DNA from 2 places in the Cellulosimicrobium sp. Marseille-Q8652 genome. Region 2 is predicted to be linked to the other one. Evidence: predicted binding sites of a transcription regulator. Region 2 holds the regulator's gene; the other holds the start of a gene.
The links. Region 2 encodes HrcA, which represses chaperone genes, less so after heat shock. Its sites were predicted from a motif close to TTNGCACTCGNNNNNNNCGAGTGCNAA; they were not measured.
Positions count from the first base shown of each region.

Region 1: the regulator HrcA is predicted to act here: its motif matches at 14,319-14,345, upstream of groES (co-chaperone GroES).

Region 1 covers NZ_CBCOPS010000001.1:362,479-378,564, forward strand. The annotation lists gene ACWPWV_RS01565 (SanA/YdcF family protein) at 1-573, shown strand, start outside; gene ACWPWV_RS01570 (succinic semialdehyde dehydrogenase) at 590-2,245, opposite strand; gene ACWPWV_RS01575 (GNAT family N-acetyltransferase) at 2,255-3,292, opposite strand; gene ACWPWV_RS01580 (GNAT family acetyltransferase) at 3,297-3,848, opposite strand; gene ACWPWV_RS01585 (GuaB3 family IMP dehydrogenase-related protein) at 3,856-4,980, opposite strand; gene ACWPWV_RS01590 (exonuclease domain-containing protein) at 5,154-5,849, shown strand; gene ACWPWV_RS01595 (helix-turn-helix domain-containing protein) at 5,993-7,528, shown strand; gene ACWPWV_RS01600 (Rid family hydrolase) at 7,599-8,237, opposite strand; gene ACWPWV_RS01605 (flavin monoamine oxidase family protein) at 8,610-10,223, shown strand; gene guaB (IMP dehydrogenase) at 10,303-11,850, opposite strand; gene ACWPWV_RS01615 (MerR family transcriptional regulator) at 11,945-13,057, opposite strand; gene ACWPWV_RS01620 (WhiB family transcriptional regulator) at 13,400-13,690, shown strand; gene groES (co-chaperone GroES) at 13,873-14,169, opposite strand; gene ACWPWV_RS01630 (THUMP-like domain-containing protein) at 14,403-15,671, shown strand; gene ACWPWV_RS01635 (glutamate--cysteine ligase) at 15,676-16,086, shown strand, end outside.
Region 2 covers NZ_CBCOPS010000002.1:849,121-862,223, reverse strand. The annotation lists gene ACWPWV_RS13670 (PhoH family protein) at 1-93, opposite strand, end outside; gene ACWPWV_RS13665 (HIT domain-containing protein) at 221-571, opposite strand; gene ACWPWV_RS13660 (16S rRNA (uracil(1498)-N(3))-methyltransferase) at 636-1,436, opposite strand; gene dnaJ (molecular chaperone DnaJ) at 1,463-2,587, opposite strand; gene hrcA (heat-inducible transcriptional repressor HrcA) at 2,682-3,698, opposite strand; gene ACWPWV_RS13645 (MFS transporter) at 3,783-5,228, opposite strand; gene ACWPWV_RS13640 (DUF3097 domain-containing protein) at 5,345-6,205, shown strand; gene ACWPWV_RS13635 (hypothetical protein) at 6,281-7,246, opposite strand; gene ACWPWV_RS13630 (hypothetical protein) at 7,395-8,447, opposite strand; gene hemW (radical SAM family heme chaperone HemW) at 8,596-9,891, opposite strand; gene lepA (translation elongation factor 4) at 9,899-11,794, opposite strand; gene ACWPWV_RS13615 (type 1 glutamine amidotransferase domain-containing protein) at 12,008-12,568, shown strand; gene ACWPWV_RS13610 (maleylpyruvate isomerase family mycothiol-dependent enzyme) at 12,671-13,103, shown strand, end outside.

The DNA of each region.
Region 1 (16,086 bases), on a different contig from region 2:
GGCCTGGTGCTCGGCGCAGCCGGGCTCGCCGTCGTCGCGGTCCTCCCGTTCCTCGTGGTCCAGGGCGTCGGCAGGTCCCACGTCGCGGCCGCCGACGACGTCCCGGAGAGCGACGCCGTCGTCGTGCTCGGCGCCGGGCTGCGGCCGGACGGCTCGCCCTCGACGTACCTGCGCCGTCGCCTCGACGCGGCCGCTGACCTCTACGCGCGCGGCGTCGCACCGGTGGTCCTCGTGAGCGGCGACGCGCACGACGACTACGACGAGCCCGGCTCGATGCGTTCCTGGCTCCTCGACCGGGGCGTGCCCGACGACGCGATCCTCCTGGACCGCGAGGGCTACGACACGCACGCGACGTGCACCCGAGCCGTCGACGAGTACGGCATCGCGGACGCCGTCGTGGTCACCCAGGGCTACCACCTGCCCCGCGCGCTCTTCTCGTGCCGCGTCGCCGGGCTCGACGCCGTCGGCGTCGGGGTCAGCGCCGCGAGCGTCGAGCCCTGGAAGGCCGTGCTCTACCGGGTGCGCGAGGTCCCCGCGGCGGTCAAGGCGCTGCTCGACGCCGTCGTGCGCTGACCGTCCGCCGGCCGGGTCACGGCATGCGCAGCCGGCGCATGAGGTCGAGCGCCGTCGTGAGCACCCGGCTGGGCAGCTCCCCGCCGAGCTCGTAGAGCGTGTCGAGGCTCAGGCCCTGGTTCACGCCGCGCTGCACGGAGATCGTCTGGGCCTCCGTCAGCGCCTCGATGCCCTCACGACCGTGCCGCCGTCCGAGCCCGGAGGCCTTGAAACCGCCCATCGGCGCGCCCACGGAACCGAAGGTGGCCGAGTACCCGTCGTTGACGTTCACGCTGCCCGCCTCGACCTGTGCCGCGATCCGGCGGCCCCGGGCGACGTCCCGCGTCCACACGCTCGCGTTGAGGCCGTACTCGGAGTCGTTCATGACCCGCACCGCCTCGTCGTCGCTCGCCACGCGGACGACCGACACGACCGGGCCGAACGTCTCCTCGTGCGCGCACCGCGCGTCGTCGGGCACGTCGTCGAGGACGGTCGGCGCGTAGAAGAACGGCCCGATGTCCGCCCGGTGCACGCCGCCCGCGAGCACGCGGGCACCGCGCGCGAGCGCGTCGTCGACGTGCTCGACCACGCGGTCGAGCTGGGCCTGGGACGTGAGCGACCCCATGTCCGCGGAGTAGTCCAGACCGGCGCCGAGCCGCATGGCACGCACGAGCGGCACGAACTCGTCGAGGAACGCGTCCGCGACGGCCTCGTGGAGGACGAGCCTCTCGATCGACACGCACAGCTGGCCCGAGCTGCCGAAGCACGCGCGGACCGCCGCGCGCGCCGCCGTCGGGACGTGCGCGTCGGCTGCGACGTAGAGCGGGTTCTTGCCCCCGAGCTCGAGCGTCGCACCGATGAGCCGCTCGCCGGCGCGCGCGGCGACCTTGCGGCCCGTCGCGGTCGAGCCCGTGAACGCGATGTGGTCCACGTGGTCCGTCAGGGCCGACCCGACGTCCCCGCCGCCCGCGACGACGAGGAACAGGTCGGCCGGGAGCCCCGCGCGCTCGAGGAGCTCGGCCCCCCAGAGGGCCGTCAGCGTGGTCTGCGGGTCGGGCTTCAGGACGACGCCGTTGCCCGCGAGCAGCGCGGGCACCGCCTCGGCGAACGCGAGCGTCAACGGGTAGTTCCAGGGCGCGATGACGCCGACGACGCCCACGGGCCGCCGGTGCACGCGCGTGCCCGTGAGCACGGGCAGCATGCCCGGCGCCCGCCGGTCCGCGAGGTAGCGCGGCCCGCGCACGGCGTAGTGGCGCGTGACGATCGCGACGTCCGCCACCTCCTCGTACGCGCTGCGTCGCGACTTGCCCGACTCCATCTGGACGAGGTCCAGCCCGTCGGACTGCTCGGCGAGCACGAGCTCGCCGAACCGGCGCAGGACGCGTGCCCGCTCGCCCACGGGGACGCGGGCCCACGTGCGCTGGGCCGCGCGCGACCGCGCGACCGCCTCCGCGACGTCGTCCGGCGACGACGTCGGGAAGGCGGCCAGGGGCGCGCCGGTGAACGGCAGGACGGAGCGGTGCGCACCGGACGCGCTGCTCGTGACGATGCGGGCGACGAGCGGCGCGACGACGTCCGGCTCGAGGAAGTACGTCGCGGCGGGGTTCTCCGGGTCGAGCAGGCCGTCGAGCGCGGCGTCGTCGCCGGGGACGGGACCGGGCGAGGGGTTCGAGGCACCCGAGGAGCTGGTCATGGGGACAGGCTACGTCGTCGCGCTGACAGGCAGCTCCCACGTCGTGAGCACCGGCCGGAACCCGTGCCTGGCCCAGAACGGGGCCGACAGCGGGTTGAGCGCACCGTGGTGCAGGAGCACGGTCGTGCCCGGCCCGCTCCCCCGGCGGACGCGCGCGAGAGCCGCCTCGACGAGCGCCGCCCCGAGGCCCTGTCCGCGCTCGGCGTCCCCGACGTGGAGCAGCACGACGTACGCCGCGGGAGTCCGCGTCACCGCGCTCGCGACGCCGCCCGAGAGCCGCGGCGGCTCGACGGCGACGACCCCGACGACCTCCCGGGTCGCGTCGGGCCGTGACGCCTCGGCGACGACCACGGTCGTGTCCGCACGCGCGACGGCCGAGGCGACCTGCGGGACGAGCGTCGCGCGCGCGTCCGCCCGCAGCCGGGCGGAGCCGACGAGCGCGTCGAGCGCGAGCTCGGCGAGCTGGTGCGTCACGACGGCGTCCACGTCCCCGGCGACCGCGTCCCTGAGCAGGACCCTCGGGGGCAGCCCGCGCTCCGCACGGTCGGGTCGCGCGTCCCGACGGGCCGCGAGGTGCGCGGTGGGTCGCAGCCCGGACGCCGTGAGCGCGGCGACCGCCTCGACGTCGCGGCTCGGCCAGGCCACCGCGAGCCCGGTGTCGGGCAGCGGGTCGTCGGTCGCGCCCGCACGACCGGCGCCGTGCCCGGCGTGCACCGCGGCGGACCACGTGGCGACCAGCGCGCCGACGGCACCCGCCACGTCCGGGCCCGCCGCACGCGCGCGCAGACGGTGCTCGCGCAGCGCACGGAACGTCGCGGCCGGCGAGCGCTCGTCGACGTCCGTCCGGGTCACGACCCCTGCGGCGCGCGACCCGTCGGGGAGGCGCACGCCGAGCACGTCGTGCGGGCCGGAGCCCGGAGCGAGGAGGTCCGGCACGGCGACGAGGCCGTCGAGGGCGCGGACCCGCGCACGATGGTCCGCCTCGAGCTCGGCGACCTCCTCGCGCGTGGGGTGCCACGCCGTCCCCACGGGGGTGCCGCCGTTCACGGCGTCACGCGCCGTCGAGCGACCGGCCGAGGACGGTGCACTGCTGGTCGACGTACCCGAGCCGCGCGTAGAACCCCAGGACCGCGTCGTTGGTCGAGCGGACCATGAGCCGGACGGCGCGCGCGCCGACGGCCGCGAGCCACGCCTCCGCGGCCACGACCATCTCCCGCCCGATCCCCGCGCCCCGGACCCGCGGGTCGACGGCGAGGTAGTACACCCAGCCGCGGTGCCCGTCGAGGCCGACCATCGCGGTCGCGACCACGTCGCCGACGCGCGGGTCGGTGCCCGGCGGGGCGGCCGCGTGCGCCACGGGACCGGGCTCCGCCCGCGCCACGAGCACGGTCGACGTCTCGCCCAGGCGCGCGTCCGCGATGTCCCGGTAGGGGTCGTTCCAGGGTCGCGTGAGGCCGCACGCCTGCCAGAGGGCGACGACCGCGTCCACGTCGGCGTCGGCGATCTCGGACACCGCGAGGCCCACCCGGGGGTCGGAGGCTGACGCCCCCGGGTCGGTCGGGCGGTCGAGCGGGACCGGCCCACCGACCCCGGGTGCGCTCACGGAGCGCTCAGCGCGGCTGGTAGGGCGAGACGACGACCTCGACGCGCTGGAACTCCTTGAGGTCGGAGTACCCGGTCGTGGCCATCGCGCGGCGCAGCGCGCCCACGAGGTTGAGCGTGCCGTCCGCCTGGCGGCCCGGGCCGAAGAGGATCTCCTCGAGCGTGCCGGCCGTGCCGACGCTCACGCGCTCACCGCGCGGGAGCTGCGGGTGGTGAGCCTCGGGCCCCCAGTGCCAGCCGCGACCGGGAGCCTCCTCGGCACGAGCGAGCGCCGCGCCGATCATCACGGCGTCGGCGCCGCACGCGACGGCCTTGACCAGGTCCCCCGAGCGGCCGACGCCGCCGTCGGCGATGACGTGGACGTACCGGCCGCCGGACTCGTCGAGGTAGTCCCGACGTGCGGCCGCGACGTCGGCCACCGCCGTCGCCATAGGTGCGTGGATGCCGAGCGAGACGCGGGTCGTGTGCGCCGCGCCGCCCCCGAACCCGACGAGGACGCCCGCCGCACCGGTGCGCATGAGGTGCAGCGCCGCGGTGTACGTCGACGCACCGCCGACGACGACCGGGACGTCGAGCTCGTAGATGAACCGCTTGAGGTTGAGCGGCTCGGCGACGCCCGACACGTGCTCCGCGGAGACCGTGGTGCCGCGGATGACGAACAGGTCGACGCCCGCGTCGACGACGGTCTGGTAGTGCTCCTGCGTGCGCTGCGGCGACAGGGCCCCGGCGACCGTCACCCCCGCCGCACGGATCTCCTTGAGCCGCTGCGTGATGAGGTCCGCCTTGATCGGCTCGGCGTAGATCTCCTGCATGCGCCGGGTCGCCGCGACGGGCTCGAGCTCCGCGATCTCCGCGAGGAGGGACTCCGGGTCGTCGTAGCGGGTCCACAGGCCCTCGAGGTCGAGGACGCCGAGACCGCCGTGCTGGCCGAGCGCGACCGCGGTGGCGGGGCTCATCACGGAGTCCATCGGGGCGGCGATGATCGGCAGCTCGAAGTGGTAGGCGTCGATCTGCCACCCCACCGAGACCTCCTCGGGGTCGCGCGTGCGCCGGGAGGGCACGACCGCGACGTCGTCGAAGGAGAACGCGCGCCGCCCGCGCTTGCCACGTCCGATCTCGATCTCGTTGCTCACCGGGCCAGCCTACCGGCGGCCCGGGCGGCCGGAGCGCCTGTCCGCGCCGTGTCCCGCCGACCCCTGTGGGTGGCCCCTGGGAGGGTGGCGCCACCGTCGGCCGGGCGACCGGGCGGCGGCCCACCGGCCACGCTCGGCCGGACGCAGGAGCGACGGGCACGGAGGCGGTACGGATGAGCTGGACGGCGGGGTCCCTCGTGGCCTTCGACACGGAGACCACGGGGCTCGACGTCGACGTCGAGCGCATCGTCACGGCCGCCCTGGTGCTGCGCGGCCCGACCGGGACCACGGTCCGCACGTGGCTCATCGATCCCGGCGTCGCGATCCCCGCCGACGCGACGGCGATCCACGGCATCGGCACGGCCCACGTCGTCGCGCACGGCGCCGACCCGCGCGAGGCCCTGGACGAGATCGCCTCGCTCCTCGTCGTCCACCAGCGGGCCGGCGTCCCCGTCGTCGCCTACAACGCGGCCTTCGACCTGACCCTGCTCGACGTCGAGCTCGTCCGGCACGGGCTGAGCACGCTCCCCGAGCGGCTCGGTCGTGCCGTCCGCCCCGTGCTCGACCCTCTCGTCCTCGACCGGGCGGCGGACCCGGACCGCGAGGGCAAGCGACGCCTGTCCGACCTGTGCCGGCACTACGGCGTGCGGGAGACCGGCGTCCTGCACACCGCGGACGTCGACGCGCTCGCGACGCTCTCCGTGCTCGACGCGCTCGTGGACGCGCACCCGCACCTGGCCGCCGCGTCCCTCGACGCGCTCCACGACCACCAGGTGGACGCGCACCGCCGCTGGGTGGACGAGCTCGACGACGAGCGGCGCGACCGTCCCTACGTCGGCGCCGGAGCCGACGGGCGCTGGCCCGTCTGAGGTCCGACCTGGGGCTTCACCGTCCCTGCATATCTCACGAGACGCATGGCGTCGTCGGCCTTTCCCGGACGAGTACCAGTGCACCCGCCACACCGCGGGTGCGGCGCTCCACAGATATCTCATCCATGAGTTATCGTCGCGGCATGACCATGATCGACGACGCACCCCTCACGCAGGTCGGCGCCCTCATCCGCGGCGCCCGCCAGAACCGTGGGCTGACCCAGTCGCAGCTCGCCGAGCGCCTCGGCACGAGCCAGAGTGCCGTGCACCGCATCGAGCAGGGCGCGCAGAACGTCAGCCTCGAGATGCTCAACCGCATCGGCGTCGCCCTCGGCTCCGAGATCATCAGCCTCGGCGGGCCCAAGCACTCGCACCTGCGCGTGCAGGGCGGCCACACCCTCTCGGGGACGATCGAGGTGAACTCCTCCAAGAACGGCGCCGTCGCGCTCCTGTGCGCCTCCCTGCTCAACCGTGGCCGCACGACGCTGCGCGGCGTCGCCCGGATCGTCGAGGTGGACCGCATCGTCGACGTGCTGCGGTCCATCGGGGTCGTGGCGACGTGGGCGGCGAACGGTCGCGACCTCGAGATCGTCGCGCCGGCCGCGCTCGACCTGTCGTCGATCGACGTCGAGGCCGCGCGCCGCACCCGCTCCATCATCATGTTCCTCGGTCCCCTGCTCGGGCTCCGCGACACCTTCGAGCTGCCCTACGCCGGCGGGTGCGACCTCGGCACCCGCACGGTCGAGCCGCACATGATCGCGCTGCGCCCGTTCGGCCTGTCCGTCACCGCGACCGGCGGCAACTACCACGCGACGGTCGCGTCGGCCGACGGCCGCGACCTGTCCGTGGTCCTCACCGAGCGCGGTGACACCGTCACCGAGAACGCGCTCATGGCCGCCGCGAGCCGCGACGGCGTGACGACGATCCGCAACGCGAGCCCCAACTACATGGTCCAGGACCTGTGCTTCTACCTCGAGCTCCTCGGGGTCCGGATCGACGGCATCGGCACGACGACGCTGCGCGTCCACGGGCGCACGGGGATCGACGTCGACGTCGAGTACGCGGTCTCCGAGGACCCCGTCGAGGCGATGAGCCTGCTCACCGCCGGGATCGTCACGGGGTCGGAGATCACCGTCGCGCGCGTGCCCGTCGAGTTCATGGAGATCGAGCTCGCGACGCTCGCCGAGATGGGCCAGCGCTACACCCTGAGCTCCGAGTACCTGTCGCGCAACGGTCGAACCCGGCTCGTCGACGTCACCGTCCACCCGAGCGAGCTGCGCGCCCCGATCGACAAGATCCACCCGATGCCGTTCCCCGGGCTCAACATCGACAACCTGCCGTTCTTCGCGGTGATCGCGGCCGGCGCGCACGGCACGACGCTCATCCACGACTGGGTGTACGAGGGCCGGGCGATCCACCTCACGGACCTCACGCGGCTCGGGGCCGACGTCCGGCTGCTCGACGCCCACCGTCTCCAGGTCACGGGCCCGACCCGCTGGTCCGGCGCCGAGGTGAGCTGCCCGCCGGCGCTGCGCCCCGCCGTCGTGATCCTGCTCGCGATGCTCGCGGCGAAGGGGACCTCGGTGCTGCGCGGCGTCGACATCATCGCGCGCGGCTACGAGCAGCTCACCGAGCGCCTGCGCGAGCTCGGCGCCCAGATCGAGGTCTTCCGGGACTGAGCGCCCGCCGAGCCGTGCGACGACAGGCGTGCTGCGGCCGGTCCCGGGGTCCCGGGGCCGGCCGCACGCGTCACTTCGGGTAGACCGCGTCGACCTCCACCTCGACCAGCCAGCCGTTGACCGGCAGGTTCTCGATCTCGAGCGCGAAGCGCGACGGCCGCGCGCCGTTGACGACCATCGGCTTCGTGGTCGCCGAGCCGAGCTGGACGTCCATCGTCGCGCCGGTGGCCAGGTTCGTGTTGGCGAAGAACTGGCGGTACGCCCGGTTCCAGCCGGCGAAGTCCATCTTCTCCGCACCGGCGGGGTTCTGGAGGAAGACCCGCATCGAGACGACGTCGTCGTAGGAGAGGCCGGCCTTCTCGAGGTTCTCGCCGATGCGCATGAGGACGTTGATGCCCTGCGCCTCCGTGATCGTCACGCCCGCCGGGAGCGTGCCCCCGGGGAAGACGTCGGTCGGGATGTACCGCGCCTCCACCGACGCGCCGGGCGTGGTGTTCATCGCGGACGGCCCGAGCCCGGACGACTTGTACCAGGAGACGTTCTTGCCGATCGCCACGCCGTCCGCGATCGAGGCCGTGTCGCCCGTGATGAACGAGTGGGCCTCGGTGGGCTTCGGCTGGAAGAGGCTGCCGGCGGCGACGGCGGTCCCGGGCACCGCGACGGCGGCGGTGAGGGCGACGGCGAGGACGACCTTCGTGCGGTTCTTCATGAGTGCCTCCAGGAAGAGATGACGGGCGCCGCCCTGGCGCCCGACGTGGCGGGGCGAGCCCCGGCCGGAGCCGCGACCGTAGCGACCGGGCGTTTCGCCGCCGTGACGCGCGCGTGTCGGGCGGGTACGTGCGCCGGCCGCGGGCGCGCCAGGAGCCCGCGCCACGGCGCGCCGCACGTGGTCGTGCTTTTCCCGGCACGAAACGAGACGTTTACGAGGTCCGTGCGGCGTTGACCGGCGCGAAACGCGCCGGACCCACGGTGGCGACGCGACGTCCTTAACGTCAGCGACGGTGCTGACGGCGGCACCCGGCATCGAAGGGCCGGGACCGCCGTCCGTCAGGCCTTTCCCCCCACGAGAGGTCCGAGCCACATGGTCACAGACGAGAGCACGACCGGCGTCTCCCGGCGCAACTTCCTCCAGGCGGTCGGCGCCACCTCCGGAGCCGGCGTCATGTTCGCCACGATGGGAGCCGTCGGGCTCGCCCCCACGGCGGCGGCGCAGCCGAGGAACGAGTCCTGGATCGCCCCGACGAAGAGCGACTTCACCCTGACGGGCCGTTCGGCCAAGAAGGTCGTCGTCGTCGGAGCGGGTCCGGCGGGCCTGGCGTCGGCGTACGAGCTCCAGAAGGCCGGCTACAAGGTCACCGTCCTCGAGGCGCGCCACCGCGCGGGCGGGCGGACGCTGACCATCCGCGGCGGGGACTCCGAGACCGACGTCAACGGGGTCACGCAGACGGCCCGTTTCGACAAGAACATCTACATGAACGCCGGTGCCGGCCGCATCGCGCAGTGGATGGTCACGATGGACTACCTGCGCGAGCTGGGCGTGCCCTACGAGGTCTTCACCAACGCGAACGCCGACGCGTACCTCTACAACGAGCGCACCGGCGCCACGCCGGGCAACCCCGTCCGGTACCGGACCGCGAAGGCCGACGTCTTCGGGTACACCTCCGAGCTCCTCACGTACGCCACCGACCAGGGTGCGCTGGACCAGAGGCTGACCGCGGCCGACAAGGAGAACCTGCGCGCGTTCCTGCGCAGCTGGGGGTCACTCAAGGCGGACGGGACCTACCAGGGCGGCAACAACCGCGGCTACTCCGTCTACCCGTCCGCGTGGAACGAGCACGGCACGCCGCTGCCCGGTCCTGGCAGCGTCTCGGAGGTCCTCGGTTCGCGGATGGGCATGTACTTCCCGTTCGAGATCAACTGGGAGCAGTCGATGCTCATGTTCCAGCCCAAGGGCGGCATGGACACGACGTTCGACTACTTCGTCCGGGCCATCGGCAAGCAGAACGTGCTCCTCAACTCCCCCGTCACGGCCGTGGAGAACACCACCGGCGGCGTCCGGGTCACGTACACCGCGCACAACGGGAAGGCCCGCCAGATCGACGCCGACTTCGCGGTCGTCTCGGCGCCCGCGGGCCTCATGCGCCGCTGGCAGACGAACTGGGGACCCGACATCGACGCGGCGCTCGGCGAGTTCGCCGTCGGGGCGCCGGCGGGCAAGATCGGGCTGCAGTACCGGTCGCGCTTCTGGGAGGACGACCACCGGATCTTCGGCGGCATCACCGAGACCGACATGGACCTCGCCCACGTCTGGTACCCGTCCTACGGGTACGGCGAGCGCAAGGGCCTCGTCGTCGGCTACTACAACACCGGCACGAACGCCCGCGCCTACGGCGACATGGCACCGAGGCAGCGCGAGCTGCGGGCCGTCGAGCAGGGCGTCAAGATCCACGGCGAGAAGTACCGGACCGAGCTCGAGAGCTCGTTCTCCATCGCGTGGCACAAGGTGCCCTACATCGAGGGGGCGTGGGCCTACCCGAACACGCAGTCGTCGCGCTTCAAGCAGCTCCAGCAGGGCGCGGGGAACGTCTACTTCGCGGGCGACTGGATGTCGGAGATCTCGGCGTGGCAGCACGGTGCGTTCTGGGCCGCGCGGTACGCCGTCCAGGCGCTCCACACGCGCGTCATGACGTCCTGACGTCGCCGTCGGCCGTCGTCCGCTCCGTCACGACGACGGGGCGGACGCCGTCCGACCGCTCCGCTGTCCGACGTGAGGCTCAGAAGCCCGAGTAGTTCGGCGCCTCGGCCGTGATCTGCACGTCGTGCGGGTGGCTCTCCTTGAGCGACGCGGACGTGATCCGGATGAAGCGCCCCTTCTCCTGCAGCTCGGGGACGGTGCGCGCACCGACGTAGAACATCGTCTGGTGCAGGCCGCCCACGAGCTGGTGCGACACGGCCTGGAGCGTGCCCTTGTACGGGACCTGACCCTCGATGCCCTCGGGGACGATCATGTCGTCGCTCGTGACCTCGGCCTGGAAGTACCGGTCCTTGGAGTAGGACTTCTTGCCGCGCGACGACATCGCGCCCATCGAGCCCATGCCGCGGTAGGCCTTGTACTGCTTGCCGTGGACGAGGATCGTCTCGCCCGGCGACTCCTCGGTCCCGGCGAGCATCGAGCCGAGCATCACGGTCTCGGCGCCGGCGACGATCGCCTTGCCGATCTCGCCCGAGTGGCGCATGCCGCCGTCGGCGATCACGGGGACGCCCGCGGGCCGGGCGGCGAGCGAGGCCTCGTAGACGGCCGTGACCTGCGGGACGCCCACGCCCGTGACGATGCGCGTGGTGCAGATCGACCCCGGACCGACACCCACCTTGACGGCGTCCGCGCCGGCGTCGACGAACGCCTGGGCGCCCTCGCGCGTCGCGACGTTGCCGCCGATCACCTGGACGTCCCGCGTGGCGGGGTCCGTCTTGAGGCGCCGGACCATGTCGATGAGCATCCGGACGTTGCCGTGCGCGGTGTCGGCGACGAGGACGTCGACGCCCGCCTCGATGAGGGTGGTCGCGCGCTGCCACGCGTCGCCGAAGTAGCCGATCGCCGCACCGACGAGGAGACGCCCCTGGCCGTCCTTCGACGCGTTGGGGAACTGCTCGGACTTCACGAAGTCCTTGACCGTGATGAGACCGGTGAGGTGCCCGTCGGCGTCGACGAGCGGGAGCCGCTCGATCTTGTGCTTGCGCAGCAGCGCGGTCGCGTCCTCGCGCGAGATGCCCGACGGACCGGTGATGAGGGGCTGCCGCGTCATGACCTCGTCGACCTTCGTCGTCGCCCACTCGGCGACGGGCGTGAAGCGCAGGTCGCGGTTGGTGACCATCCCGACGAGGCGCTGCTGCGCGTCGAGCACCGGGAAGCCGGAGATGCGGTACTCCCCCGCCGTCCGGTCGAGCTCCTCGAGCGTCGCGTCGGGCCCGATCGTCACAGGGTTGGAGATGATGCCGGTCTGCGTCCGCTTCACCAGGTCCACCTGATACGCCTGGTCCTCGATGGACAGGTTGCGGTGCAGCACGCCGATGCCGCCCTGCCGCGCCATGGCGATCGCCATGCGGGACTCCGTGACCGTGTCCATGGCCGCCGACACGAGCGGGACGCGGATCGAGATCTCGCGCGTGAGGCGGGTCGTCGTGTCGATCTCCGACGGCGCCAGGTCCGAGTACCCCGGCTGCAGCAGCACGTCGTCGTACGTGAGGCCGAGGAAGCCGAACGGGTCGTGCCCGGGCGCGGGCGAGGGGGCGGGCGTGGAACCGGGGGCGGGCGAGGCGGTCACACCAGGATTCTACGCCGCACGCCCCCTCGGTATTCCCGTCGCGGGCGCGCCAGGGACGGGAACGGCGGCGCCCCGGGCCGGCAGGGCGCGGCGGTCAGCGCACCACGGCGAGGAGCTCGTGCAGCAGCCCCGGGAAGCTCCGGACGCGGTGCACCGTGGGCGCGAGCGGGAGGTCGGCCGCGACGTCGTCGCTGGGCAGTCCGACGAACACCGGGAGCCCGGGGTTCGCCTCGAACGTCGCGTGGACGATGCCGAGGTCGGGCCGCGTCTGCGTCGTCACCATCGCGACGGCGGCGGGCCGGACCATCGTCACGAGCTCGAGCGTGCGGTGGACGTTGGCCGGGCCGGTGACGATCCGCGCCATCGCGCCGTGCGAGCCGAGCGCGGCCGCGAGCGCGTGCGCGGCGAGGGGCAGCGGCTCGTCCGGCGCGGCGAACACGAGCACGATGCGTCGCATCCGGCTGGGGTGGTTGCGCGGGGGCCCGCCCGCGGCGACGATCGCGTCCTCGCGCGCCTGGGTGTACTCGCGCAGGGCCCCGAGCGTCGCGTTCGCGAGGACGACCTCGGGCACCTCGCCGGACGTGGCCAGGACCGTCCGCTCCGCGAGGCGCTCGAGCGCCGGCTCGACGAGGTCGGACCACCAGTCGGCCGGGTCGGTCCCCGTCGGGATGCGCAGCAGGCGGTCGCACGTGCGCTGGTCGTACGCGATGGCGGCGTCGACCGCGTCGGAGACCGTCACCGGCCGGGCGTCGCGCAGCCCGCCGAGCTGGGGAGCGGCGGGTTCGCGCTTGTCCCCGCCCGTGACGGCACGCAGGAAGGGCCGCGGCCCGGCGGTGCGGGGCACCGTCGCGACGGACGCCCGGTCGCCCGCGTCGTCCGGCTCGTCCGCGTCGTCGAGGTCGTCCTGGGCGCCGTCGGGGCTCTCCGCCGCCTCCAGGGCGACGTTCGCCCCCCGGTGGGCGGCGAGCTCGTCGCCGTCGGCCGCGAGGGCGTTCCGGGCGGCGTCGGCCGGCGCCACGCCCTCGAGCGTGAGGCGCCGCATGATGAACAGGCGCGCGACGTCGTCGTCGGTGTAGCGACGGTGCGAACCTGCCTGGTGCTCGGAGGGGCCCAGCCCGTAGCGCCTGTCCCAGGTGCGCAGGGTCGCCGGAGCGACGCCGAGGCGTCGGGCGACGACGGCGACGGCGAGACCGGGACTGTGGGACATGGTCGGTCGGGCTCCCTCGGGGTCGGGGGCGGACCGCACGGAGGTCATGGATCGATTCTGCCGATCACGACCAGGTCCCGCCACTCGCCGGACCCCACCTCGACCACACCGTGACCTCGTTCGCGTCGCGCGCTGTGCAGCACTTGTTCAGAGCGCGGACGAACGCGCCAGAGCGCCGAGGCATCGCGCCGCCGGCCGCTCCGGGCCCGTGGTCGCGCCCGCGTGGGCGGTCGCTGACGCGATGCTGGAGACATGTGCGGGGAGACCTCGCCACGACCTGCGGATTCACGAGATCGACACAGGGACTTGAACAACCCCTGCAACGCTTGTAGGTTGTTCGCCATGGCAGAGATCTCGAGGCTCCCCGGACCGGTGATGGAACTCTGGGAATGGCAGTACCAGGGTTCGTGCCGCGATCAGGACGACACGCTGTTCTTCCACCCCGAGGGCGAGCGAGGCTCGACGCGGCGACGACGCGCGGAGGCCGCCAAGGCGATCTGCCACAGCTGCCCCGTGATGATGCAGTGCCGCGAGCAGTCGCTGCGCGTGCGCGAGCCCTACGGCGTGTGGGGCGGGCTGAGCGAGGACGAGCGCGCGGCGATCCTCGCCGGGTCCGCGCGCAAGACGGGCTGACACCAGACGGCTGACCGCTGCGGTCCGACGACGCACCGCAGCGGCACGGCAGACCGGTCGGTGCGCGCGCTCACCACGAGCGCGCCGGCACGCCGCGGCGGGTGGGGCGACCCGTCGGCGGCACGACAGGGCCCCGCGACCATGACGGTCGCGGGGCCCTGTGGCGTTCGGTGCCGGCTGGGTCAGCCGACGACCACGGCGAGGATGTCGCGCGCGGACAGGACGAGGTAGTCCTCGCCGCCGTACTTGACCTCGGTGCCGCCGTACTTGCTGTAGATGACCTTGTCGCCGACGGTCACGTCCAGGGGGACGCGGTTGCCGTTGTCGTCGACACGGCCCGGACCCACGGCCAGGACCTCGCCCTCCTGGGGCTTCTCCTTGGCGGTGTCCGGGATGACCAGGCCGGATGCGGTCGTGGTCTCGGCCTCGAGGGCCTTCACGACGATCCGGTCCTCGAGCGGCTTGATGGGGACCGACACGTCGGACCTCCCCTTTCGCTGTGAGAACTGCTGACGGTTGGGTCGAGCGCACCGTGGCTGGCCGTCGTCGCGGGTGCCGGCAGCCGGGTCGCTCGTCGGGTCGCCACCGTCGCTGACGGCGCCGACCCGTTGCCCAATCTAGGTCGCGGTTAGCACTCGGTCAAGGCGAGTGCCAGCGTGTCCCCACCGGCCCCCGGGCGCACCGGCCCGCACGTCCGTGGAAGGATCGACGCATGGACGCCGCCGCACTGTCGAAGCTGCTCAGCCCCGAGGGCTGGGCCCTGCTCGGCGCGCTGCCGCCCTACGACGAGCACCAGGCGCTCGTGCTGTCGGCGGGGCTGCGCGCGAAGGGCGTGGACCCCGACCTCGCGGCGGCGGCGCTCACGCAGTCGCGCCTGCGGGCGGCCGCGCGCGCCAAGTTCGGGGCGTTCGCCGACGGCATGCTCTTCACCCAGGCGGGCCTCGAGCAGGCCACCCGGCTCGTCGTCGCCGCCCGGCACGCGCAGCGGTACCTCGGGGCCGGTGTCACGAAGGTCGCCGACCTCACGTGCGGCATCGGGGCCGACTCGCTCGCCTTCGCCGGGACCGGCCTCCACGTTCTGGCGACGGACGTCGACGAGCTCACCGCGGCCCTCGCGACCGTGAACCTCCGCCACTTCCCCGAGGCGGAGGTGCGCCACGGCGACGGTCTCGCGCTCGACCTCGCGGCCGATGGTGTCGAGGGCGTCTACGCCGACCCCGCGCGGCGCACGCGCTCCGGGTCGAGGGTCTTCGACCCGCACGCCTACGCGCCGCCGCTCGACGCCGTGTGGGCCGTGCGCGACCGGGTCCCGGCCGTGGGGATCAAGGTCGGACCGGGCATCTCCCACAACGGACTGCCGGCCGACGCGGAGACCGAGTGGGTGTCGGTCGACGGCGACGTCGTGGAGGCCGCGCTGTGGTTCGGGCCGCTGGCCCCCGCGGGGCCGGGGCGCGCCGCGCTCGTCCTCACCACGCGGACCGACGCCGACGGGACCGAGCACACCGTCGCCCGGTCGCTCGCGCACCGGCCGGGCGACGAGGACGTCGCGCCCGAGGCGGGCGACGTCGGGCACTACCTGTACGAGCCGGACGGCGCGGTGATCCGGGCCGGCCTCGTGGGGCACGCCGCGGCCGAGCTCGAGGGGCGCCTCCTCGACCGGACCATCGCGTACGTCACGACGGACACGCCCGCCCCGGTGGGCGAGAACGGTCTCGCGGCCGGGCTCGCGCGCGGGTACCGGGTGCTCGACACGATGCCGTTCGGCCTCAAGCGGCTGCGCGCGTACCTGCGCGAGCGCGGCGTCGGGCGGCTCACGGTCAAGAAGCGCGGGACGGCCGTCACGCCCGAGCAGCTGCGCAAGCAGCTCGCGCTCACCGGGGACGCCGAGGCCACGGTGGTCCTGACGCGCGTCGGGGGGCAGCAGCGCGTGCTCGTCGTCGACCCCCTCGACCGGGTCACGACCACCGGGCGGGAGGGCTGAGGCCGTGGAGATCCCCTTCGCGCGCTCCGAGCGCTCGACCGTCGGTCTCGAGTGGGAGCTCGCGCTCGTCGACGCCGACTCCGGCGACCTCAGGCAGGTCGCGCGGACCGTGCTCGACGCCGTCCGCCCGGCGGGCGGCGGCGAGCACCCGTCGATCAAGCAGGAGCTCCTGCTCAACACCGTCGAGGTCGTCAGCGGGGTGCGCCGGACGGTCGGCGAGGCGGGCAGGGACCTCGAGCGCTCGATCGACGAGATCCGCGCCGTCACGGACCCGCTGCGCGTCGAGCTCATGTGCGCGGGCACGCACCCGTTCGCGCGCTGGGCGCAGCAGAAGGTCACGGACAAGCAGCGCTACACCACCCTGATCGACCGCACCCAGTGGTGGGGTCGGCAGATGCTCATCTACGGGGTCCAC
Region 2 (13,103 bases):
GTGGCCCGGGATGACGATGCGGTGCTCGACCCGGTGCTCGGTGGTTCCTCCGTCCGGCGAGCCGGGTGCGGTGTCTCGTGGCAGGGATGTCATGAGCCGGCTTGCGCCGCTGCGCTCCTTCGTTCGGGCCGTGGTGGTCGTGCCGTCAGGCATCTCCATCGTACCGAGCGGCAGGAGCGCGCACACGCCGTCTCCGGCGGCGCCGTGGCGCGGGCGCGGATCAGGCGGGCGACCAGCCCAGCTCGGCGCCGGCGATGACGTGCCCGTGCACGTGGAACACGCTCTGCCCCGCGCGCGGGCCGGAGTTGAAGATCAGGCGGAACTGCCCGTCCGCGAGCTCGCCCGCCACCTGGTCCGCGAGCGCGACGACGTCGCTCAGCAGCTCGGGGTCGGCCGCGGCGAGCTGCGCGATGTCCCCGTGGTGGTCGCGCGGGACGACGAGCACGTGCACGGGCGCCTGCGGGTCGATGTCGCGGAACGCGATCGAGCGCTCGCTCGTCGCGACGACCGTCGCGGGGACCTCGCCCGCGACGATCCGGCAGAAGAGGCAGTCGGTGTCGGTGCTCGTCATGCGCCCGAGGCTAGCCCACGGCCTGGGCGTTCGCCCGGGACCTGCGGTGCCGTGCGCGCGGTGGTCAGCCGGGCTCGACGCCCCACCGTCCGAGCCGCTGCGCGAGGAGCGCGATGGCCACGGGGCCGGCCGTGGACGTGCGCAGGACGTGCGGTCCCAGCCGGGCCGCCACCGCCCCCGCGGCCGTCAGCGACTCGACCTCGCGCTCGGAGATGCCGCCCTCGGGCCCGACGACGACGAGCACCTGCGGGGGCTCGGCGCCTGCCGACGTCGCGCCGGCCGCGGGGTCCGGCAGCGGGACGTCGGCGAGCGCGGTCGTCGCCTCCTCGTGGAGGACGAGCACGAGCCCGCCCGCGGCGCGGACCTCCGCGGCGCGCACCGCGAGCCCGCGGGAGTCGAGGGCTTCCTCGACGTGCGGCAGGCGGGCCCGCCGAGCCTGCTTCGTCGCGGTGCGCACCGTCGCGAGCCAGCGCGCCCGCGACCTCGCCGCGCGCTCCCCGCGCCACACCACGACCGACCGTTCCGCCTGCCACGGCACGACGGCGTCGACGCCGACCTCGGTCGCGGCCTCGATGGCCATCTCGTCCCGGTCGCCCTTCGCGAGGGCCTGGACGAGCGTCACGACGACGTCGGGCGCCGGCTCGCGGTCGACCTCCTGGACGAGCAGCGTCACCGTGCCCGCCTCGGCGTCCTCGACCACGCAGCGCAGGCGGACGCCTGCGCCGTCGACGACGTCGACGCGCTCGCCGCGCGCCTTGCGCTGCACGACCCCGGCGTGGCGGCCCTCGGCGCCCTCGAGGACGTACCGGTCCCCGGGCGCGACGCGGTCGATGCCGGTCTCGGCGAGGAAGACGGGGGCGCTCATCGACGCGGCTCGCTCACGCGCACCGGTCAGCGTCCGGAGAGCTTGTCGCGCAGCCGCGAGAACACGCCCGGGTGCGCGGCGGACAGGCGCGGGTCGGGCCGCTCCTCCCCCCGCAGCGCCGCGAGCGAGCGCAGGAGCTGCTCCTGCTCCTCGTCGAGCGCCATGGGGACCTGGACCTCGATGTGGACGTTGAGGTCGCCGCGTCCCGCGCCGTGGAGGTGACCGACGCCGAGGCTCTTCAGCGTGACGATCTGGCCCGGCTGCGTGCCGGGACGCAGGTCGATCTCCTGCGGGCCGTCGAGGGTCTCGAGCTCCAGCACGGTGCCGAGCGCGGCCGCCGTCATGGGCACCTGGAGCGTGCAGTGCAGGTCGTCGCCGCGCCGCACGAACGTGTCGTGGTTGCGCTCGCGGATCTCGACGTAGAGGTCGCCGGCCGGACCGCCGGCGGGGCCGACCTCGCCCTGCGACGTGAGCTTGATCCGCGTGCCGGTGTCGACGCCCGCGGGGACGTTGACGGCGATCGTGCGCCGGCTGCGGACCCGGCCCTCGCCCGAGCACTCCGCGCACGGCTCCGGGATGACCGTGCCGAAGCCCTGGCACGCGGCGCACGGGGCGCTCGTCATGACCTGCCCGAGGAACGAGCGCGCGACGCGCTGGACCGTGCCACGACCGTGGCACACGTCGCACGTGCGCGGCGACGTCCCCGGGCGGCAGCACGAGCCGCCGCACGTCCCGCAGACGACCGCGGTGTCGACCTGGAGCTCGCGCTTGGCCCCGAAGGTCGCCTCGGCGAGGTCGATGTCGAGCCGCACGAGCGCGTCCTGGCCGCGGCGCGCGCGCGGGATGGGTCCCTGCTGCGCCTGGCCGCCGCCGAAGAAGGTCTCGAAGATGTCCTGGAAGCCGAACCCGCCGCCCATCGGGCCGCCGGCTCCGCCGCCCGGGGCGGTCGGGTCCACGCCGAGGTCGTACTGCTGGCGCTTCTCCGGGTTCGAGAGCACCTCGTAGGCGCGCGCGACGTCCTTGAACCGGTCGCCCGACTCCTCCCCCGCGACGTCGGGGTGCAGCTCGCGGGCGAGCTTGCGGTAGGCCTTCTTGATCTGGTCCGGGCTGGCGTCGCGGGCCACGCCGAGGACCTCGTAGTAGTCGCTCACACGTCACTCTCTGCTGGTGCCGGGCGCCGGGTGTCGGGCCCGAGGGGGTCGGTGGTCGTCGATCGTCGGTCGGTGGTCGTCGGTGCGCGGCCGGTCACGTGCCGAGCGCCCGCGACAGGTACCGGGCGACCGCACGGACGGCGGCGATCGTCCCGGGGTAGTCCATGCGCGTGGGACCGATGGAGCCGACCAGGGCGACCGTGTCCCCGTCGTTACCGTAGCCCGTCGTCACGACGGACGTCTCCACGAGTCCTTCCAGCCGGTTCTCGTGACCGATCCGGATGTTCACGCCGGACTCGGCCGCCATCTCCGTGAGCAGGCCGAGCAGCACGACCTGCTCCTCGAGCGCCTCGAGGACGGGTCGCAGCGCGTGCTCGAACCGCATGCCGGCACGCGCCAGGTTCGCCGTCCCGGCGAGGACGAGGCGCTCCTCGCTCTCCTCGGCGAGCGTCTGCGCGACGAGGTCGCCGACGGCCCGGACGAGCGGGGCGTCGTCGGGCTGGAACGTCTCCGCGACCTCCGCGAGACCCGGGATGAGGTCCGCGAGCCGCTTGCCGGCGGCCGCGGCGTTGAGCCGCGCGCGGGCCTCGGCGAGCGTGCCCTCGTCCGGGACGCTGCCGACCTCGAGGGTGCGCTGCTCCACGCGCCCCGTGTCCGTGATGATGACGACGAGCAGGCGCCCCTCGGCGACCGGCACGAGCTCGAGGTGACGCAGCCCGGAGCGGCGCAGCGACGGGTACTGGACGACGGCGACCTGGCCCGTCAGCTGCGCGAGCAGCCTCCCGGCGCGCGCGATGACGTCGTCGAGGTCGACGCCCTCGGACAGGAAGGTCTCGATCGCGCGCTTCTCGGGCGCGGAGAGCGGCTTGACGCCGGAGAGGCGGTCGACGAAGAGCCGGTAGCCCTTGTCCGTCGGGATGCGGCCCGCCGAGGTGTGCGGCTGCGCGATGTACCCGGCGTCCTCGAGCGCGGCCATGTCGTTGCGGATCGTGGCGGGCGAGACGCCCAGGCCGTGGCGCTCGGTGAGCACGCGCGACCCCACGGGCTCGCGCGTGAGGACATAGTCCTCGACGATCGCCCGCAGGACCTCCAGCCGGCGTTCCTCGCTCACGTCCACCTCCTGCGCACCCGCGTGCCGTCGCCCGGCGCTGCACGCGCCCGGGGGGTCGGCACTCTCACCCGTCGAGTGCTAATCCTACGCGGCCGACGCCCGGGTCGAGCCGTCCTCCGCTCCGCGCGAACGCAGGTCCACCAGACCGATGAGCAGCGCGACGCCCACGAGCCCGATGGTGACGAGCATCGCGTGCCCCGTCGCCCGGGCGGCGTCGGAGCCGGCGGCCAGCCCGCCGTAGTACACCGAGAGGATCACCGAGATGCCCACCGCGGACCCGATGCGCTGCCCCACCTGGATCATGCTCCCGGCGACGCCCCCGCTCGCGACGGGGACCTGGGCGAGCGCGAGCGTCTGGTTGGGCGCGATGACCATGCCGCTGCCCGTCCCCGCGACGAGGAGCGCGGCGGCGAGCGCCCAGCCGATCACGGCGGGCTCGTCGCCGAGCGTGCGCACGAGGAAGTCCGCGGCGACCATGCCGGCCAGGACGAGCACCAGGCCGAGGACGACCAGGCGGCGTCCGAGGCGCGCGACCGCGCGCCCGGCCAGCCAGGCGGAGACGCCGGAGGCCGCCGCGAACGGCATGCCGACGAGCCCCGACTGCAGGGGCGTGTACCCGACCTCGTCCTGCAGGTAGAGCGTGACGACGAGGAAGATCCCCGTGAAGCCCGCGAAGTAGGCCATGCCGAGCAGCGCACCGTTGCGGAACGAGGAGAGCCCGAGCACGTCCGGGTCGAGCACCGCGGCCCCGGTCCGCCGCTGGTACCTGCGCTCCCACACCAGCGCCACGACGCCCACCGCCGCACCGAGGGCGAGCCACCACCAGCGCGAGGGGTCGTCGCCGCGGCCCGTCGTCGTGACGAACGGCAGCATGACCGCGACCGTCACGACCGCGAGCAGGGTGAGCCCGACGAGGTCGAGACGCCGTGGACCGCGTCGACGCACGGGCGTCGGGACGAGACGCCACGCGAACGGCAGCAGCACGGCGATCACCGGGATGTTGACGAGGAAGATCCAGCGCCAGCCGTCGTCGGAGCCGGCGATCGCGAGGATGATGCCGCCGAGCAGGGGCCCGATCGCGGTCGAGACACCCACCGTGGCGCCGAACAGCCCGAACGCCCGCCCGCGCTCCGCGCCCCCGAAGAGCTCCTGGATCAGGCCCACGACCTGAGGGTTGAGCAGGCCGGCGCTCACGCCCTGGAGCAGGCGCGCGACGCCGAGCAGCTCGTCCGTGGGCGCGAGCCCGGACGCGAGGCTGAACACCGCGAAGCCGACCAGGCCGGCGATGAAGAGACGACGGCGCCCTCCGGCGTCGCCGAGCCGGCCCGCCGGGACCAGGGCGAGGCCGAACGCGAGCGTGTACCCGGCGACGATGAGCTGCAGCTGGCTCGGACCCGCCTCGAGCGAGTCCTCGATCGAGGGCAGGGCGACGTTGACGATGGACACGTCGAGCGTCGTGACGAACCCCACCGCGAGGCACACCGCCAGGACGTGCCAGCGGTGCCGCTCGCGCTCCGGGGTCTCGGTCACCGGTCCGTCGTACCACCCGGGGAGCCGGTCCGCCCGCCCGGCGGGACCGCGCGGCCCGGCACGCTCGCGCGTGTCGCAGGCCCGCGGGACGCTCCCCGCGAACCTAGGGTTGCGTCGTGCCTGCAGACCGCTACGGATCCGACGTCCTCGGGGGCCCCGCCACGCCCCACCACCGTGCGCGCCCCGTCTCGCGCCCCCAGGCGGCCGAGCGCGGCCTCGTCGTCGAGGAGGTGCAGACCGGCTGGGTCGGGGCGGTGGTCCGCGTCGAGAAGTCCGGCGGCATGCACGTCGTCGTCCTCGAGGACCGTGCGGGCCGCACGCGGACGTTCCCGCTCGGCCCGGGGTTCTGGGTCGATGGCGCGCCCGTCGTGCTGACGGCGCCCGTGACCTCGCGGGCGCCCGCCGCACCCGCACGGACCGCGTCCGGGTCGCGGGCGGTCGCCGGGCAGCGGGCCCGCGTCGCGCGCGGCAGCCGCATCTGGGTCGAGGGCAACCACGACGCCGAGCTCGTCGAGAAGGTGTGGGGCGACGACCTGCGCGTCGAGGGAGTCGTCGTCGAGCTGCTCGACGGCGTCGACAACCTCGCCGACGCGCTGGCCGACTTCCGCCCGACGCCGCAGCAGCGGGTCGGCGTCCTCGTCGACCACCTCGTGCCGGGGAGCAAGGAGCAGCGGATCGCCGACGCGGCCCTGCGCACCGTGCCCACGGGGACCGTCCTGGTGCTGGGCCACCCCTACGTCGACGTGTGGCAGGCCGTCAAGCCCGGGCGGGTCGGCCTCGACCGGTGGCCCGTGATCGAGCGCGGCACCGAGTGGAAGCGCGGGATCCTGCGCGAGCTCGGCTGGCCCGCCGGCTCCCAGGCCGACGTCGCGCGCGCGTGGCAGCGCATCCTCGGGACGGTACGGAGCTACGCCGACCTCGAGCCGTCGCTGCTCGGCCGGGTCGAGGAGCTCATCGACTTCGTCACCGCGCCCTGACCCGTCGGGGTGGCCCTCCAGCACGCCGCGGCCGGCACCCCGCAGGGCGCCGGCCGCGGCGGTGGACGACGTCGGTCAGGCGGGCACCTGCCCGGTCAGGCGGCGGTAGGCGAACGCGACGGCGACGTAGCTCAGCGGGATGGTGACGAACAGGCCGAGCCCGCACGGGATCGCGCCCAGGATGTTGATGCCGAGCAGCGCGAGCAGGAGCAGGAAGACCGACCCGAAGTTCTTCGCGACGACCGACCAGCTCGACCGGATCGCGGAGATGGCGTCCTGGCGCTGGTCGAGCGCGAAGTAGTACACGAACGCCGAGAAGATCGCCACGGCGATGCCCGGGAGGATGCACAGGAAGAGCCCGATCCCGGTGAGCAGCCCCACGATCAGCGCGGCGAGCAGGACGTTGACGACGTTCCCGATCCGGAAGAAGGCCGCGACGTCCGGCCGCCGGCCGGCCGACTCGTCGAGCGCGCCGCGCGTCAGGAACGCGGTGACGAGGTAGCTGATGACCGTCCCGACGACCGAGAGCACGACGCTCGTGACAGTGATCCCGCCGAGCGCCGCGAAGCTGGTGTCGTCGAAGTCGTACCCCTCCCGGAACTGGTCGAAGCTGCCGGTGACGAGGTTCCACGCCACGGTGACCGCGATGAGGATCAGCGCGACGAGGATCCACGGCAGCAGGTTGGACGTGACCTTGCGCCAGCCGTAGGAGATCGCCTCGCCGACGGAGAAGACGGGTCCTGCGTACCCGCCCGTGGGGTGCGCGGGCGGCGGGTACCCCGGTGCGGGGCCCGCCGAGGGCGGGTAGCCGGCCTCCGGGCCCGGCGTCGGCGGCGGGAAGGCCCCGGGCGGCGGGTAGCCGGCCTGCGCCCCGGCGACCGGCGGCGGGGAGCCCGCGGGGGGGGGGGGGGCCGGGCCGGCGCCCCGGGCCGCGGGGGCGGGGCCGGCCCGGGCGGCGGCGCCGGCCCCCGGCGCGTCGTCGGCACCCTCGGGGCCGTCGCGGCGGGGCTCGTCGCTGGGGTGGGCGGGATCCTGTGTCATGGGGTTGCCTCGTTCCGGCTCGGGACGGCGTCCTCGCTCCTACGATGACCGGTCCGGCCGCCGACCGCGCGCGGACGCGCCGCACGACCCCCGACGCGCGAGAGGGAGGCGCCGGCGGGCGCCTCCCTCTCGTCGTGCGAGCGCCCCGTCAGACGGGCTGCTCCTGGTTGAGCCGTCGGTAGACGTACGCGGTGGCGATCTGCGCGACGGGCAGCGCGACCAGCAGGCCGACGTAGCAGAGCAGCGAGCCGATGATCTGCGCGGCGTAGACCGCGAGGAACAGCAGCAGGACGGTCGCGAGGTTCCTGCTCACGACCGTGAAGCTCGCCTTGAACGCGTCGAGCACGCCGAGGTTCTTGTCGATGACGTAGAAGATCGTGAAGAGGGCGAAGAACGCGAAGACGATCCCTCCGACGATCGTGATGCTCAGGATGCCGATCGCCAGCCCCAGGAGCAGCGCGGCGAGGATCACGTTGCCGAGGTTGGGCAGGCGGAAGAAGTCGGCGTACTCGAGCTTCTTGCCGCGCGTGACGAGCAGCGAGACGTTGACGACGACGCCCTGGACGAGGAAGCCGAGCACGGCCATCACGGCGATGAAGGCGAAGAGGCCGAACCCGAAGACGAGGCCGCCCGAGGTGCTGATCTCGTTCGTCACGGGGTCGATGCTCGTCGCGGCCGTGCCGATCAGCAGCGCGTAGAACAGGATGCTCAGCACGGCCAGGGCGGCGACGTACGTCAGCACGCCGCCGATGATGACGCCCGCGTTCTGGGTGAACCTGTTCCAGCCGTAGGTGAACGCCTCGCCGATCTGCACGGGCTGGTCGACCTGCCCGTACGGCGACCCGGGCGGCGGGTAGCCGGGCTGCCCGTACGGCTGCCCCGGCGGCGGGTAGCCCGGCTGGCCGTACGGCTGTCCGGGCGGAGGCTGCTGGCCGTAGGCCTGTCCGGGCGGCGGCTGCTGGCCGTAGGCCTGTCCGGGCGGAGGCTGCTGGCCGTACGGGTTCCCCGGCGGCGGGTAGCCCGGCTGGCCGTACGGCTGGTCGGTGGCCGGCTGCGCCGGGGCGGTCGGGCCGTCCGCCGCGTACGGGTCCTGCGGCGCCTCGGGCTGCGCGGGGCCGGGCAGGTCGGGGGTCCCCGGCTCCGGCGGCACGCCCGGGTCGTTCTCGTCGCGCGGCGGGCCGCCGGCGCTCGTGTCGCTCATCGCGTCTCCTCGTTCGGTGCGTCGACCGCCGGTGCGCACGTCGCGCGTCGTGTGGAGGACTCGTGCCTTTCGCACCTTCCGGCGGCCGGGTACACCCTGTCGGGAATCCGTGACGTGCGCTAGAGGAAACGCCGGGTCCGTCGCCGCTTCACCCGGCCGTGAGCTCCCGGACCACCGTGTCGGCCAGCAGCCGTCCCCGCAGGGTGAGCTCGCCGCGGCCCGCGACGGCGGCGCGGCCGTCCAGGAGCCCGTTCGCGACGAGCCCCGCGACGGCGTGACGACCCGCCGGGGACAGGACCGACAGGTCGAGCCCCTCGCGCAGCCGCACCCGGAGCATGACCCGCTCGAGGTGGGCCTCGCCGTGCGTCAGGAGCTCTCGTCCTGCCGCGGGGCTCGAGCCCGCCTCGAGCAGCGCCGCGTAGCGGCGCGGGTGCTTCACGTTCCACCAGCGCACGCCCGTGCGACCGTCGGGCTGCGACGCGCCCGGGTGGGCCGCGACGTACGAGTGCGCGCCGGGGCCGATCCCCCACCAGTCGTCGCCGCGCCAGTAGGCGAGGTTGTGCCGGCAGCGGTCGGCGTCGGTGCGGGCCCAGTTGCTCACCTCGTACCAGCCGAGGCCCGCCGCGGTGAGCAGCTCGTCGGCGAGCTCGTACTTCGTCGCCTGGTCGTCCTCGCTCGGCAGGGCGAGGTCCCCCCGTCGCACCTGGGCGGCCATCTTCGTCCCGGGCTCGACGACGAGCGCGTACGCCGAGACGTGGTCCACACCCGTCGAGAGGGCGGTCTCGAGGCTCGTGCGCCAGTCGTCGACGCTCTCCCCCGGGGTGCCGTAGATGAGGTCGAGCGAGACCTTGAGCCCCGCCTCGGTCGCCCAGCGCACGACGTCGGGGATGCGCCGGGGGTCGTGCGTGCGCTCGAGGGTCGCGAGGACGTGCGGCACGGCGGACTGCATGCCGAACGACACGCGCGTGAACCCCGCGGCGGCCAGCTCGACGAGCGAACCCGGTGTGACCGAGTCGGGGTTCGCCTCGGTCGTGACCTCGGCGCCGTCCGCGAGGCCCCACGCCGCGCGGACGCCCGCGACGAGGCGGCCGAGGTCGCCCGCCGGGAGGAGGGTCGGGGTCCCGCCGCCGACGAACACCGTCGAGACCCGGCGCTCGGGGACGCGCGCGTCCCGCAGGACGCGGGCCGCGAGGTCGATCTCGCGCAGCGCCGTCGTCGCGTACGACGCCTGGCTCGCCCCGCCCCCGAGCTCGGACGCGGTGTAGGTGTTGAAGTCGCAGTACCCGCAGCGCACCGAGCAGAACGGGACGTGCAGGTAGACGCCGAACGCCCGCGCCGCCACGTCGTCCCCGGCGTCCGCCGCGTCGGGACCGGCGTCACCGACCCACGCGGGGAGGGCGCCGTCGTCGGGCACGGGCTCGCCGTCCGGGAGGGCCGGGCTCACCGCGACGTCACTTCTTCGTCTTGTCCTTCGTCTCCTTGCCGCCCACGCCGTCCGAGGAGAGCGCCGCGATGAAGGCGTCCTTCGGGACCTCGACGGACCCGATGTTCTTCATGCGCTTCTTGCCCTCCTTCTGCTTCTCGAGCAGCTTGCGCTTGCGGCTGATGTCACCGCCGTAGCACTTGGCGAGGACGTCCTTGCGCATGGCCCGCACCGTCTCGCGCGCGATGACCCGCGCGCCGACGGCCGCCTGGATCGGCACCTCGAACTGCTGGCGCGGGATGATCTCCTTGAGCTTGGCGGTCATCATCACGCCGTAGTCGTACGCCTTGTCCTTGTGCACGATCGCGCTGAACGCGTCCACCTGGTCGCCCTGGAGCAGGATGTCGACCTTGACGAGGTCGGCGACCTGCTCGCCCGAGGGCTCGTAGTCGAGCGACGCGTAGCCGCGCGTGCGGGACTTCAGCTGGTCGAAGAAGTCGAAGACGATCTCGGCGAGCGGGAGCGTGAAGCGCAGCTCGACGCGGTCCTCCGAGAGGTAGTCCATGCCGAGCATCTGCCCGCGCCGGTCGTTGCACAGCCCCATGACCGTGCCCACGAACTCGCTCGGCGCCAGGATGGTCGCGCGCACGACCGGCTCGCTGACCTCCTTGATCTTGCCGCCCGGGAACTCCGACGGGTTGGTCACCTTGACGACGCTGCCGTCCTCGAGCGTGACGTCGTAGACGACGTTCGGCGCGGTCGAGATGAGGTCGAGGTCGAACTCGCGCTCGAGGCGCTCGCGCACGATCTCCAGGTGCAGCAGGCCGAGGAACCCCACGCGGAAGCCGAACCCGAGCGCGACGGACGTCTCCGGCTCGTAGTTGAGGGCGGCGTCGTTGAGCTTGAGCTTGTCCAGGGCGTCGCGCAGCGTCGGGTAGTCCGAGCCGTCGACGGGGTACAGGCCGGAGAAGACCATCGGCTTCGGGTCCGAGTACCCGCCGAGGGCTTCGGTCGCGGGCTTCGCCGCGTTCGTCACCGTGTCGCCGACCTTCGACTGCCGGACGTCCTTCACCCCGGTGATGAGGTAGCCGACCTCGCCGACCCCGAGGCCCTTCGTGATGATGGGCTCGGGCGAGATGACGCCGATCTCGAGGAGCTCGTGCGTCGCGCGCGTCGACATCATGACGATGCGCTCGCGCGGGTTCAGGTTGCCGTCGATGACGCGCACGTAGGTGACGACGCCGCGGTACGTGTCGTAGACGGAGTCGAAGATCATCGCGCGGGCCGGGGCGTCGGCGTCGCCGACCGGGGCCGGGACGCGCTCGACGATCCGGTCGAGCAGCACCTCGACGCCCTCGCCCGTCTTGCCGGAGACCTTGAGGACGTCCGCGGGGTCGCCGCCGACGAGCCCCGCGATCTCCTCGGCGTACTTCTCGGGCTGCGCCGCCGGGAGGTCGATCTTGTTGAGGACCGGGATGATCTCGAGCTCGTTCTCCATCGCGAGGTAGAGGTTCGCGAGGGTCTGCGCCTCGATGCCCTGCGCCGCGTCGACGAGCAGCACCGCGCCCTCGCACGCCGCGAGCGAGCGTGAGACCTCGTACGTGAAGTCGACGTGCCCCGGGGTGTCGATCATGTTCAGCGCGTACGCCTGGTCGGCCCCCGACGCGTCGGCGCGCCCCCACGGCATGCGCACGGCCTGCGACTTGATGGTGATGCCGCGCTCGCGCTCGATGTCCATGCGGTCGAGGTACTGCGCACGCATCGCGCGGGGCTCGACGACGCCGGTGAGCTGCAGCATGCGGTCGGCGAGCGTCGACTTGCCGTGGTCGATGTGCGCGATGATGCAGAAGTTGCGGATCAGCTCGGGCGGCGTGGCCGCCGGCTGGATCCGGGTGCTCAGCTCGGCGCTGGGGATCGGGGACAACGCGGGTGCGCTCCTGTGACGTCGGCGAAGGCGTGGGCTCGGGCGGATGTGGGCCCGAATCTCGGTCGGCGGTCACGCCGGTGGTCCGGCGAGCCGACACGGACCTCCATTGTCCCACGCGTGCCCCCACCGGCGGGACGGACCGCCTCGCCCTGCGAGACCGCGGTCGCCGACCTAGCGTGGAAGGAGAACCCCCCACGAGAGGAGACCACCGTGCCCGCAACGGACCTGACCGGCCGCCGCGTGCTGGCGATCGTCACGAACTACGGCGTCGAGCAGGACGAGCTCGTCGTCCCGCTCGACCACCTGCGCGGCGAGGGCGCCCGCGTGGACGTCGCCGCCGTCTCCACCGACGACGTGCAGACGCTCGTGGGCGACAAGGACCCCGGCCGCTCGGTGACGCCGGAGCTCACGTTCGGGGACGTCGACGCCGCGTCCTACGACCTGCTCCTCGTCCCGGGGGGCACGCTCAACGCCGACTCCCTGCGCCTGGAGGACGAGGCGATGGAGATCGTGCGCGCCTTCACCACGGGCGGCAAGCCCGTCGCGGCGATCTGCCACGGGCCGTGGGCCCTGGTCGAGACGGCGGCGGTCGAGGGCAAGACGCTCACGAGCTACCCCTCCCTCGAGACCGACGTCCTCAACGCGGGCGGGGCGTGGGTGGACCGCGAGGTCGTGCGCGACGACGAGGGCGGGTACACGCTCGTGACGTCCCGCAACCCGGACGACCTCGACGCGTTCCTGCGGGAGGTCGACGCGGTGCTCGCGGCCTGACGTCCTGCGGGAGGGTCGCCGCGGTGCTCGCCGTCCGACGGCTCGCGCCGGCGGCGCGGGCCGCCCCGCTCCCGTGTCCCCGGCGCGGGGCATACTCCCCCCATGGACGACGAGCTCGCTCTACTCGGACGGCTGCAGGGCGCGTTCCTCGCCGGCGTGCCGGGGGCCGACCCGCACGCTCCGGTGCCCGCGTGCGGCCGGTGGCGCGTGCGGAACCTCGTCGAGCACGTCGGACGGATCCACCACTGGGCGGCGGCGCAGGCGCGGCGCCGGCAGGAGACGCCGCTCGGCCGCGGGCCGTTCGACCTCGCGCCCTTCTACGCCGAGCAGGCGTCCGAGCTCCGCGAGACCCTCGCGACGCTCGACCCCGACGCGCGCGCCTGGACGCTCCTCGAGAGCGACGACCCGGGCTCGACCGTGCGGTTCTGGCACCGCCGGCAGGTGCACGAGACGCTCGTGCACCTCCACGACCTGCGTGCCGCGGCCGGGAGCGCGGTCGACGACGTCGCGCCGGACGTGTGGGCGGACACGGTCG